Regions from separate parts of the Dickeya sp. CFBP 2040 genome, predicted to be linked through region 2. Evidence: predicted binding sites of a transcription regulator. Region 2 holds the regulator's gene; each other region holds the start of a gene.
What was found. Region 2 encodes CRP, which controls carbon source genes, mostly activating them, when cyclic AMP is high. Its sites were predicted from a motif close to ATGTGANNNNNNTCACAT; they were not measured.
Positions count from the first base shown of each region.

Region 1: the regulator CRP is predicted to act here: its motif matches at 1,610-1,627, upstream of fadL (long-chain fatty acid transporter FadL).
Region 3: the regulator CRP is predicted to act here: its motif matches at 1,894-1,911, upstream of udp (uridine phosphorylase).
Region 4: the regulator CRP is predicted to act here: its motif matches at 1,424-1,441, upstream of aaeR (HTH-type transcriptional activator AaeR).

Region 1 is NZ_JAAVXH010000103.1:92,288-95,414, reverse strand. It holds gene fadL (long-chain fatty acid transporter FadL) at 99-1,367, opposite strand; gene Dpoa2040_RS16595 (YfcZ/YiiS family protein) at 1,767-2,063, shown strand; gene fadI (acetyl-CoA C-acyltransferase FadI) at 2,326-3,127, shown strand, end outside.
Region 2 is NZ_JAAVXH010000096.1:22,666-25,792, reverse strand. It holds gene Dpoa2040_RS14705 (aminodeoxychorismate synthase component II) at 1-135, shown strand, start outside; gene Dpoa2040_RS14700 (aspartate aminotransferase family protein) at 269-1,492, shown strand; gene crp (cAMP-activated global transcriptional regulator CRP) at 1,590-2,222, opposite strand; gene Dpoa2040_RS14690 (OsmC family protein) at 2,549-2,956, shown strand; gene Dpoa2040_RS14685 (phosphoribulokinase) at 3,020-3,127, opposite strand, start outside.
Region 3 is NZ_JAAVXH010000072.1:30,804-33,930, reverse strand. It holds gene metE (5-methyltetrahydropteroyltriglutamate--homocysteine S-methyltransferase) at 1-747, shown strand, start outside; gene Dpoa2040_RS08910 (dienelactone hydrolase family protein) at 909-1,736, opposite strand; gene udp (uridine phosphorylase) at 2,025-2,786, shown strand; gene Dpoa2040_RS08900 (tyrosine-protein phosphatase) at 3,036-3,127, shown strand, end outside.
Region 4 is NZ_JAAVXH010000113.1:135,978-139,104, reverse strand. It holds gene tldD (metalloprotease TldD) at 1-416, shown strand, start outside; gene aaeR (HTH-type transcriptional activator AaeR) at 462-1,406, opposite strand; gene aaeX (p-hydroxybenzoic acid efflux pump operon protein AaeX) at 1,740-1,943, shown strand; gene aaeA (p-hydroxybenzoic acid efflux pump subunit AaeA) at 1,975-2,898, shown strand; gene aaeB (p-hydroxybenzoic acid efflux pump subunit AaeB) at 2,913-3,127, shown strand, end outside.

The DNA.
Region 1 (3,127 bases), on a different contig from region 2:
CCACGAATGCATCAGTGAAGCTGAAATACACAATCCGCTTTGATAAAAACCAAAGGCCGCAATTGCGGCCTTTGTTACGAACGGGGTGAAGCGAACGGTTAGAAACTGTAGTTGAAGTTCACGCCATACAGCCACGCTCGACCTTCAGAAGTAAAGGTGTAAGAGGGCAGGTTAGCTGCAACGCCGGGTTCGTGAATAGTAACTTTTTGGCCGTGCATGTAAGACACACCCACATCGACCGACATGTCTTTATTAAAGGTGTAAGTGGTGCCTGCGCTCAGCCACAGACGATCTTGGTCTGGAATAGAGATGGTGCGTTTATCAGCCGGAACCGGGCTGTCGTCAAACGCGATACCGGTACGGAATGTCCAATTATTGTCGTAGTAGTACGTTGTTCCCAGCGCAATGCGGTAGGCATCGTGGAAACCTTCATCTTTCTGGAATCGTTGCTGGCCGTTGCTGTCGGTGGCGCGCAGCTCCTTGAACGAGCTCCAACTGGAGTAGGCCAGACTGTAGTGAACTGCCCATTGTGGGGCAACGCGGTGGTAAGCGGAGACCTCCCACATTTCCGGCAGGTTGAGCGTCAGCCTGGCAGGGATGGTGACGCCGTTGGTGCCACGAAGCGTTGGCGGCAGAGCACTTCTGAAGGAACCGTTGAAGTCGATATCGACTTTGGAACGATAGCTCAGGCCGAAACGGTTGTTTTTATCCAGCTCATACAACACGCCGGCGTTCCAGCCATAACCCCATTCCTTGCCATCCATATGGGTGATTTCAGCGGTCGGAGTCACTCGCAGCGCAGGGGCAACTTCACCCGCATTACGCACAATCTTGGCATCGGCGTACACGGCGTTGACGCCGAGACCAAAACTGAAATGCTGATTGAGGCGATAGGCGGCACTCAGGTTCAGGTTAGAGGTTTTCAGGTCGGTTTTGCCAGCGATGGAGCCGGCGCTGAAGTCATCGCTAAATTCAGTTGCCAGACCGAAGTTGGTGGTAGCGGAAGCGCCGACTGCCCACTGGTCGTTCAGCGGCATAATGAAATGCAGGTTGGGCACCCAGGCGTGTGGCGCGATGTTGCTGGCGCTGGCGTCGCGACCAGTGCTGCTGCTGCCGCGCAGGTCGATGTCCGGGTTTATATAGGTCACGCCACCGGAAAAGGTCGGACGATCAAACATCGTCATTGTTGCCGGGTTGCGGCTGCCGGAGGCGGCGTTGTCTGCGATGGCGCTTTCACCTGAGAAGGCGCGCCCCAGACCGGATGAGGAAAACTCATTCAACTGGAAACCGGCAGCGGTTGCATTGGATGCCATTAGCGCCAGCGCCACAGCAAGTGATGTTTTCTTTAACAGGACTTTCTGGCTCATGACCGAAACCTCACTGAACGTTTGTAATTTTTGTTAAGCGTGTAACAAGGGACGCGCATTGTAGGGGGGGCTAGTGGGCTGACAAATCAGACCAGTTGCGAGAAGTATAAAAGTAAAAACACGAAATGTTTTATTTTGGTTCCGTAAATGTTGCAAAAATGATTAAGAAATTAGATCTGGTTAACAAATTGTGTGATTTTATTTGAGTTTTTTAGCTCATTTAATTGAAAGTTAACGAAAAATTGTGATGGTGGTCACGTGGTAACCCTTTAATTGGTAAGTGCTAGTGATAGACGGTCGGGGTGAGTAAAATGGGAGCCAGATTACATTGATAGCCGGACTGGATTGATAGCTTGCTTCCAACTGTGGAAGCGGCTGTTGCCGTAGAGGAGTTTTGCCATGACAAATGCGATTAACAAATGTAGCGCGGAAGAAACTGCCGCCTGTTGCTGTGTGGATGTGGGAACCGTAATGGATAACACCGACTGCACCGCTTCCTATAGCCGTGTATTTACCAGCCGCAGCGACGCGGAACAAACACAACAGCAATTGACGGAAAAAGCCCGTTCGGTTGAGTCTGAACCTTGCGGGATTGATGCTCGCCTGTCTGAAGCGGAAGGGGGGGTTAAACTGGATATGGATTTCACGTTCAGTTGCCAGGCAGAAACCCTGATCTTCCAACTGGGCTTGCGCTAACTGCCCTTCTATCGTGCTAACCGCACACCCGACCTCGCTTTGCGCCTGATTCGCTGAGCGAGGCCGTATTCCCCACCACGTTCAATTTCATTAATTCCCTCTGCGTGGATTACCTTTAGTTGCCTTATTTCCGGCGGTGGATGCGTGCGGGAAGCGTGGCGAGGCTCGCTGTTTGATATCGGTTTGTTTGCATAATGTGATCTTCGGGTTAACAATGAGTTCAGGCCCAATCGGTCTCTGAAAAGGGATGGACTTCATGGTTATGCGCGACGTTACGCCGCTGCTCACCCGGCGCGGTGATCGCATTGCGATTGTCAGTGGATTGAGAACACCGTTTGCCCGGCAGGCAACGGCTTATCATGGGATTCCGGCGCTGGAATTGGGTAAGCTGGTCGTTAATGAATTGCTGCTTCGTAGCGGCATTGAGCCGGAGCAGGTAGAGCAACTAGTGTTTGGGCAGGTAATTCAGATGCCCGAAGCACCTAATATTGCGCGTGAAATCGTGCTGGGCAGCGGCATGAGCGTGCATACCGATGCTTACAGCGTTTCCCGTGCCTGCGCCACCAGCTTTCAGGCGGTCGCTAACGTGGCGGAAAGTATTCTGGCCGGTACTATCAACATCGGCATTGCTGGTGGCGCCGATTCGGCTTCGGTGCTGCCGATTGGCGTTAGCAAGGCGTTGGCGCGAACGCTGGTAGACCTGTCGCGTGCCAGAACGCTCTGCCAGCGGTTGTCGCTGTTCAGCCGTTTGCGTCCACGGGATTTACTGCCGGTGGCGCCCGCCGTAGCGGAGTATTCCACCGGGTTGCGCATGGGGGATACCGCTGAGCAGATGGCGAAAGATTATCGTATCAGTCGTGACGAGCAAGACGCCTTTGCCCATCTCTCCCATCAGCGCGCTACGCAAGCCTGGGCTGATGGCGTACTGCGTGATGAGGTGATGACCGCCTGGGTGCCACCCTATAAACAAGCCATCAATGAAGACAACACGATTCGTCGTGACAGCGCACCGGAACAGTACTCCCGTCTTAAACCTGCCTTTGATCGCCGCTACGGCAGCGTCA
Region 2 (3,127 bases):
GGAACCGACGAGGTGGTCGATGAGATAATGGGGGTGCGTCATCGCACATTGCCGCTGGAAGGCGTACAGTTCCACCCGGAGAGCATTCTCAGCCAGCAGGGGCATCAACTGCTGAAAAATTTCCTTTATTTATAATCAGATAGCGGACTCAAATCTGGGCATATCAGATTAACGATTGCCTATTTTTGATTTTTTATGCATATTTATTGATTATATTTTCACTTAAGATCTTCACTCCACACTACGGGATATGACAACGGGGCAGCAAATGGCGACAGAGAAAGCAGCAGTAACACGGGATACTTACGATAAGGTAATTCTTCCGGTTTATGCACCCGCGCAGTTTGTGCCGGTAAAAGGCAAAGGGAGCCGTGTCTGGGATCAGCAGGGCAAAGAATATATCGATTTTTCCGGCGGCATCGCGGTAACGGCGCTGGGGCATTGCCATCCGGCACTGGTGGCGGCGTTGAAAGAACAGGGTGAAACCCTGTGGCACACCAGCAACGTATTCACCAACGAGCCAGCGCTGCGTCTGGCTACCAAACTGATCAATGCCACCTTTGCCGACCGCGTATTTTTCGCCAACTCCGGCGCGGAAGCTAATGAAGCGGCGTTCAAACTGGCACGGCATTACGCCATTACCCGCCATAGCCCGTACAAAACCAAAATCATTTCGTTTTACCAATCGTTTCATGGCCGTACGCTGTTTACCGTATCTGTCGGCGGTCAGCCGAAATACGCCGATGGCTTCGGCCCGAAACCGGCGGATATCGTGCATGTGCCGTTCAACGATCTGGATGCGGTAAAAGCGGTGATGGACGATCACACCTGCGCAGTGGTGCTGGAGCCGATTCAGGGCGAAGGCGGCATCACGCCAGCTACGCCAGCTTTCCTCAACGGTGTGCGCGAACTGTGCGACCAGTATCAGGCGCTGCTGGTGTTTGATGAAGTGCAGTGTGGTATGGGCCGCAGCGGTAAACTGTTCTCTTATATGCATTACGGCATCACGCCAGACATTTTGACCACCGCTAAAGCGCTGGGCGGCGGTTTCCCGATTAGCGCGATGCTGACCACGGAAGAGATTGCATCAGTGATGGCGGTCGGTACGCATGGCACGACTTACGGTGGCAATCCGCTGGCCTGTGCGGTGGCGGAAGCGGCGCTGGATGTGATCAATACGCCGGAAGTGCTGTCCGGCGTGATGGATCGCCACGCGCGCTTTGTGTCCGCGCTGGAGCAGATCAACACACAGTACGATATTTTCGATGAAATCCGCGGCATGGGGCTGTTACTGGGCGCACAACTGAAACCGGTCTGGCATGGCCGCGCCCGTGACTTCCTGGCGGCATCGGCGGAACTGGGGTTGATGATTCTGGTGGCGGGGCCGGACGTCATCCGTTTTGTGCCGTCGCTGGTGATTACCCCGGAAGAGATCGATCAGGGAATGGCGCTGTTTGCAAAAGCGGTAGCGCAGGTGGTGAAGGGCGCGTAATCGCTGTTGCCTTCGACTGAAACGACTGAACCGACTGAAACGAAAAGAGCGTGCCATGGCACGCTCTTTTCAATCCAACAATCCAACTGATGATAAATCAGCGAGTGCCGTACACGACGATGGTTTTACCGTGTGCGGAGATCAAGTTCTGATCTTCCAGCATCTTCAGGATACGACCCACCGTTTCGCGGGAACAGCCAACAATTTGGCCGATTTCCTGACGGGTGATCTTGATCTGCATACCATCCGGGTGAGTCATGGCGTCCGGCTGTTTAGCCAAATTGAGCAGAGTTTGTGCGATACGACCGGTTACGTCGAGGAACGCCAGATTGCCGACTTTCTGCGAAGTCACCTGCAAGCGCCGCGCCATCTGCGAGGACAACCGCATCAGAATATCCGGGTTGACCTGAATGAGCTGGCGGAATTTTTTATAAGAAATCTCAGCGACTTCGCAGGCTGTTTTTGCCCGAACCCACGCACTGCGTTCCTGTCCGTCTTCGAATAAGCCAAGTTCTCCAATAAAATCGCCTTGATTCAGATAAGACAGAATCATTTCCTTGCCTTCTTCATCCTTGATCAGCACGGCAACCGAGCCTTTCACGATGTAGTAAAGCGTCTCTGCTTTTTCACCCTGATGAATCAGGGTGCTCTTCGATGGGTACTTGTGAATGTGGCAATGAGAAAGGAACCATTCGAGAGTCGGGTCTGTTTGCGGTTTGCCGAGAACCATTCGCTGTTATCCTCTGTTGTTAATTCACTGCGCAAATCACAGGGCTCAGAGTTCCCTGTACGGCGTGATAACATAGTTATAATTCAATTCCGTCCTGGCGGAATGACGTCAGGAAATATACTGAGGCTGTCTATCAGATGACGCCAGCAAGCCGGTGGCAGGTCAGGCAGAGACGCAATACACATCGGCTTACGCTTTTGTTTGTAACACAGGTTGAGAGTAGTGTCTCGTGTTGTCTCGCTTCAGCATGATTAAGCTCTGATTATCAGGCTTTTTTATACATAAGCGGTGTAAAATTTCAAAAATAATTGATTGAGGACAAAATTATGCAGGCTCGGGTGAAATGGGTTGAAGGGTTAACGTTTCTTGGCGAGTCCGCTTCCGGGCATCAACTGCTGATGGATGGCAACGCTGGTGATAAAGCGCCCAGTCCGATGGAAATGGTGCTGATGGCAGCAGGTGGATGTAGCGCCATTGATGTGGTGTCTATTCTGCAAAAAGGTCGTCATGATGTGGCAGACTGCGAGGTTCGCCTGACCTCGGAACGTCGTGAAGAAGCGCCGCGCCTGTTCACTGCCATCAATCTGCACTTTATCGTTACCGGCAAAGGATTGAACGATAAGGTTGTCGAACGTGCGGTGTCGTTGTCGGCTGAAAAATACTGCTCTGTGGCGCTGATGTTGGAAAAAGCGGTTAAGGTAACCCACAGTCATGAAGTGATCGCGCTTGATTAACGGGCCGGCACGCGGCGGCGAGTCTTTCACTTAACCGCCGCACCGCTTAATCCGTCGCATCGCTTAATCAATGTGATTGCCTTCCATTAGCCGCTGCACCAGTGGCGTCATGATAAGCTCCATCGCCAGCCCCATTTTACCGCCCGGCACCACCAGCGTATTGATGTGAGA
Region 3 (3,127 bases), on a different contig from region 2:
TGGGTACAGAGCTACGGTTCCCGTTGCGTGAAACCGCCAGTCGTGATTGGCGATATCAGCCGTCCGGAACCGATCACGGTTGAGTGGGCGAAGTATGCCCAGTCGCTGACCAGCAAGCCGGTGAAAGGTATGTTGACGGGGCCGGTCACCATTCTGTGCTGGTCTTTCCCACGTGAAGATGTCAGCCGTGAAACCATTGCTAAGCAGATTGCGCTGGCGCTGCGCGACGAAGTGGCGGATCTGGAGCAGGCCGGTATCGGCATCATCCAGATTGACGAACCGGCGCTGCGTGAAGGCTTGCCGTTGCACCGCTCTGACTGGGCGGCTTATCTGGCGTGGGCTGTTGATGCGTTCCGCCTGAATGCGGCGGTAGCGAAAGATGATACTCAGATTCACACCCACATGTGTTACTGCGAATTCAACGACATCATGGATTCCATTGCTGCACTGGATGCGGACGTGATCACCATCGAAACCTCGCGTTCCGACATGGAACTGCTGGAATCGTTCGAAGAGTTCGAGTACCCGAATGAAATCGGCCCAGGCGTGTACGACATTCACTCGCCGAACGTGCCGAGCGTCGAGTGGATTGAAGCGCTGCTGCGTAAAGCGGCTCAGCGTATTCCGGCAGAACGCCTGTGGGTGAATCCAGACTGCGGCCTGAAAACCCGCGGCTGGCCAGAAACCCGTCAGTCACTGGCGAACATGGTGCAGGCAGCCAGGCGCCTGCGCGAAACAGCGGAATGAGTCAGCCGAAAACGGTGATGGGGAATGGCGCAAAGGATGACAGGATGAGTGTGAACCATAGGATGTAATGCTCAGGGCCGGAACATTCCTCATCACCACCAGATGTAACAAGGGAGACGATAGCGTCTCCCTTATGCTTTTTTCGGTTTACGCATGGGATATTACACCACGCCGTAGCGTGCAAACCACGCCAGCATACGTTGCCAGCCGTCTTTGGCTGAAGCTTCGTGATAAGTCGCACGGTAATCAGCATGGAAAGCATGGTCCGCGTCTGGATAAACTACGATCTCCGCATCGGCGTTGGCCGCCCGTAATGCCTGACGCATGGTTTCCACCTGTTCCAGCGGGATGCTTTTGTCCTGCCCGCCGTAAAGTCCGAGTACCGGTGCGCTCAGATCTTTCGCCACATCCACCGGATGTTGCGGCGAGGTTAGCGTTTTTTCCGCAACCAGTTTGCCATACCAGGCGACGGCGGCTTTTAACTGCGGATTATGTGCGGCGTACAACCAACTGATGCGACCGCCCCAGCAGAAACCGGTAATCGCCAGACGTTTGGCATCGCCGCCCTGACGCACTGCCCAATGTGCGGTATGGTCAAGGTCGGACAGTACCTGATTGTCCGGTACCTTGCTGACCAGTTCGCGCATCAGCGTCGGAATATCGTTGTACTGCTGCGGGTCGCCCTGACGGAAATAAAGTTCTGGTGCGATGGCCAGATAACCTTGTTTAGCCAGTCGTCGGCACACATCGCGGATATGCTCATGCACGCCAAAGATTTCCTGTACCACCAAGACAATCGGTAGTGGGCCGGCTGCCTGTTCGGGCCTGGCGACATAAGCAGGTAGGTTATCACCTTGCGAGGGGATGGTGGTTTCACCAGCAATCAGCCCGGTGGCGTCGGTGATAATCGCGGAAGAAGCCAGCGGCATAACGGCTGGCGAAAATGCCCGTGTGGTCTCTCTGAGAGTCAGTAACGCATCGGTTTTCATTGCCTTTCCTTTATCAAGACGGGATCTGCCTGCGGGGCAATGTCGCTCCCGCGTTAAGCAAGTGTAGAAAATTTGTAGTGTATTGAGAATAGTCGCAGCCAGATAGGGCAATCAGTGCCACATTGCGTGACGCAACATGCGCTAATTACAGTCATTGGTGTGATTAAAATCACAATATTAATGTAAATAGATATTTGTTACTTTCCAATCAGCGATGTACTTCACTTAATGGCGACAATCTGTGCGCTAAGATCGTTGGGTAACTGAGAGCTTGTCTGGGAGGCGTTTATGTCCGATGTATTTCACCTCGGTTTAACAAAGCAGGATTTACAAGGGGCTACGCTGGCGATTGTGCCCGGTGATCCTGCTCGTGTAGAGAAAATCGCCCGGTTGATGGAGAACCCGGTTTTTCTGGCATCGCATAGGGAGTTTACTTCCTGGCGTGCGGAGCTGGCGGGTAAACCGGTGATTGTCTGCTCCACCGGTATTGGTGGCCCGTCCACATCGATTGCGGTGGAGGAACTGGCGCAACTGGGCGTGCGCACTTTCCTGCGGGTTGGTACAACTGGCGCTATCCAGCCGCATATTTCAGTGGGCGACGTGCTGGTCACCACAGCGGCGGTACGTCTCGACGGTGCCAGTTTGCACTTTGCGCCGCTGGAGTTCCCGGCAGTGGCGGATTTTGCCTGTACCTCCGCATTGGCACAGGCGGCGAATGACGCCGGAGTGACCTTGCATGTCGGCATTACTGCCTCGTCGGATACTTTCTATCCGGGTCAGGAGCGTTACGATACGTATTCTGGCCGGGTAGTGCGGCGTTTTCAGGGATCGATGGCTGAATGGCAGAGCATGGGCGTGCTGAACTACGAAATGGAGTCCGCCACGTTGCTGACCATGTGCGCCAGTCAGGGCCTGCGCGCCGGGATGGTAGCGGGTGTGATTGTGAACCGTACTCAGCAGGAAATACCTGATACTGCCACGATGCAAAAAGCGGAACATGCATCCGTCAATGTGGTGTTGTCGGCAGCTCGCAAACTGCTTAGTGCTTAAGTGTGATTCCATCGCCGGACATGCGTTCGGCGCGGCGGTACGACACGGCATCATCTTCGTACCGCCTTTTCAGCTTTCCCACAGGCTGTTCATCTGTTTGTCTTCCTTCATGCTAATTTAATTGTCAGGTTTGATAATACGTACCAGTCTGCATGGTTCGGTGATGGTTTAACCATGATCATTCAGTATGGCTAACTCATCGTTGATCACGCTTGTTGATCACTTTTGTTGATAACTACAGGGAAAGATATGACCTCATCCTCATTACTGCATCCCTCGTTGCTGCCGCTTGATGGTGGCGTTAATTTTCGTGATTTGGGCGGCATCCGCGTGGCGGGTGG
Region 4 (3,127 bases), on a different contig from region 2:
TTGCGCCGACTGGTAATGGCCGCCGCGAATCTTATGCTCACCTGCCGATGCCGCGCATGACCAACACCTACATGCTGGCGGGCAAATCCACTCCCGAAGAGATTATTGCCAGCGTGGAGTATGGCTTGTACGCACCGAACTTTGGCGGCGGTCAGGTGGATATTACCTCCGGTAAGTTCGTGTTCTCCACTTCCGAGGCGTATTTGATCGAGAACGGGCGCGTTACCAAACCAGTGAAAGGCGCGACGCTGATTGGTTCTGGTATTGAGGCCATGCAGCAGATTTCGATGGTCGGCAATGATCTGGCGCTGGACAGAGGCGTCGGGGTGTGCGGCAAGGAAGGGCAAAGCCTGCCGGTCGGCGTCGGTCAACCGACGCTGAAGCTGGACAGTATTACCGTGGGCGGTACCGCCTAAACCGTTCGCTGTCATCGTTAAATCAGGCCGCTTGTGCGGCCTGATTTATTTCTGTGGTTGCTCGCTCTGCGGATGTTCCTGCCGGTATCCCTGATAAATCAGCGCCACCTTGTTGAAGTATTCGGTCAGGTAGTTGATGCACACCTGGACTTTCAACGGCAGATTGTCGCGGCGGGTGTAGAGTGCATATACCGGGCGCGGGTCCGAGTGGTAACGCGAGAACAGGATCTCTATTTCGCCGCGTTTTATCTCTTCAAACACCCACATTAGCGGCATGTAGGCGATGCCAGCGCCGTTTTTCAGCCAGCGAATCAGCGTAACCGGGTCGTTGGTGACGAAGCGCCCTTGCGGCGTCAGCCGGGTGGTGATGCCTTCCGGGGCGATCAGCTCGAATTCGCTGTCCGGGCGGACGCTGTACTCCAGCCAGGACGCGTTGCTCACGTCAGCCGGTTTTTCCGGCGTGCTATGCTGTGCAAGGTAGCTTTTGGCGGCGCACACCACCATCGGCATAGAACCGAGGCGGGTGCTGTACAGGCTGGAATCCTGCAACGCACCGACCCGAATAACAATGTCCAGCCCGTCGGCAATCAGGTCTGGCGCTGGAATGCCGCATACCAGATTGACCGATAACCCTGGGTATTCCTTCAGCATGTCGGTGGTCATGTTAGCCAGTACGTTTTGCGCCATGGTGGAGGAACTGCCGATGCGTAGCGTGCCGATAGGGGTGTTGTTGAACGCATAAAGTTGCTCATGCACTTCCTGGGCTTCGTGCAACATGCGGCGACAACCGTGGTAATAAATCCGGCCAGCTTCCGTTAGCCCGATGCTACGCGTGCTGCGGTTGAGCAATTTTACCTGTAGTTCATCTTCCAGCCGGGTCACCGTCTGGCTGACGGCGGATACGCTCATTGCCAGCTGACGCGCAGCGGCGGTGAACGAACCGAATTCCACCACTCTGGCAAAAACCGACATACTCTTTAATCGTTCCATTGTTAAGCCTGGCTTAAAAGTGATTTAGATCACACTAGGTAGATAACATAATAATAACGTCCCATAATATAACGCGTTTAACCATGAAGAGTGGAGCGGATTGCCTGTTCTTCCTGCCGTGGTTGCTCCAATAGATTAAAAGTGCTGATTTAATATCGTAAGCGATATGCATTGAATCAGAACCCGCCATTGTGATTATTCAGTTAACGCTGTGTCTTTCTCCTGCCAGCAGCCATGTTGGCAGGAATGGGTATTGGGTTCTCCCCGAACCCGATACACACGGCTGCTGGTGCCAGCGACAGGCGGCGTGATGGGGAAAATAAGGAAAAGAGGATGAATTCACTCCCGGTTATGGTGCTGTTTGGCCTGTCGTTCCCGCCGGTATTTTTTGTACTGCTGGTGACGCTGGCACTATTTTTTGTCTGCATTCGCTTGCTGCATCCCACCGGTATTTACGACCTGGTCTGGCATCCGGCTCTGTTTAATACCGCGTTGTTTGTCTGCCTGTTCTATCTGTTATTTCGTTTCGGTCTTTGAGGTTGTTGTGAAAGCATCTGTTGTGAAAGTGATGATCAAAAAATTCAGCCGCCTGGCCATAACATTATTACTGGTGTTGCTGGCGGCGGTGGCGTTAGTGCGCGTGTGGTCGTTTTATACTGAATCCCCCTGGACGCGCGATGCCCGTTTCAGCGCTGATGTGGTGGCGATAGCCTCTGATGTCAGCGGCCTGCTGACTGATGTGAAAGTACAGGATAACCAGCCGGTGAAACAAGGCGATGTACTGTTCGTGATTGACCAGCCGCGTTACCAGCAGGCGTTGGATCAGGCGCAAGCGGATGTGGACTACTATCAGGCGTTGGCCGATGAGAAAAAACGGGAGTCGTCTCGCCGCCAGCGTCTTGGTGTACAGGCGATGTCACGGGAGGAGATTGAACAGTCCGGTAATGCGCTGCAAACCACACTGCATCAACTGGCAAAGGCGCAGGCGGAGCTGGAACTGGCAAAACTTGATCTGGCGCATACGGTGGTGCGAGCGCCGGCTGATGGCTGGATAACCAACCTGCATGTGCATTCCGGTGAATACATTACCCGTGGTGCCACGGTAGTCGCGCTGGTGAAAAAGGATTCGTTCTACCTGCTGGCCTACATGGAAGAAACCAAGCTGTCGGGCGTACGCCCCGGTTATCGTGTAGAAATCACCCCGCTGGGCAGCAATCAGATTTTGTTCGGCTCGGTGGATAGTATCGCCGCGGCGGTAACCAACAGTAGCAGCGCCGCCGATACCAAAGGGCTGGCGACGGTAGATTCTAATCTTGAATGGGTGCGGCTGGCACAGCGGGTGCCGGTGAAAATTCGCCTTGAGCAACAATGGGGCGACCTGTATCCGGCTGGGACAACCGCCACGGTGGTGGTGACCGGTGAACAGACCCGCAATACCAGACCGATGTCGCCGTTATTACAACTGCTGCACCGTCTGAGTGAGTTTGGTTAAGCGGGAAGGGTATCATGCATAATTCCTCTCTGGCGCGGCTGCGTTTTGCTTTAAAAATCAGTCTGGCGGTAGTGATGTCGCTAATGCTTGGGTTTTATTTTCAGATGGGCTCCCCCCGTACCGCGGCGATGACCGCGGCGCTAGTGATTTCCGCCCCCGCATTTGTGGCCGGAGGGGAACCGTTTTCCGGAGCGATTCGGCACCGCGGTATCCTGCGAATTATCGGCAC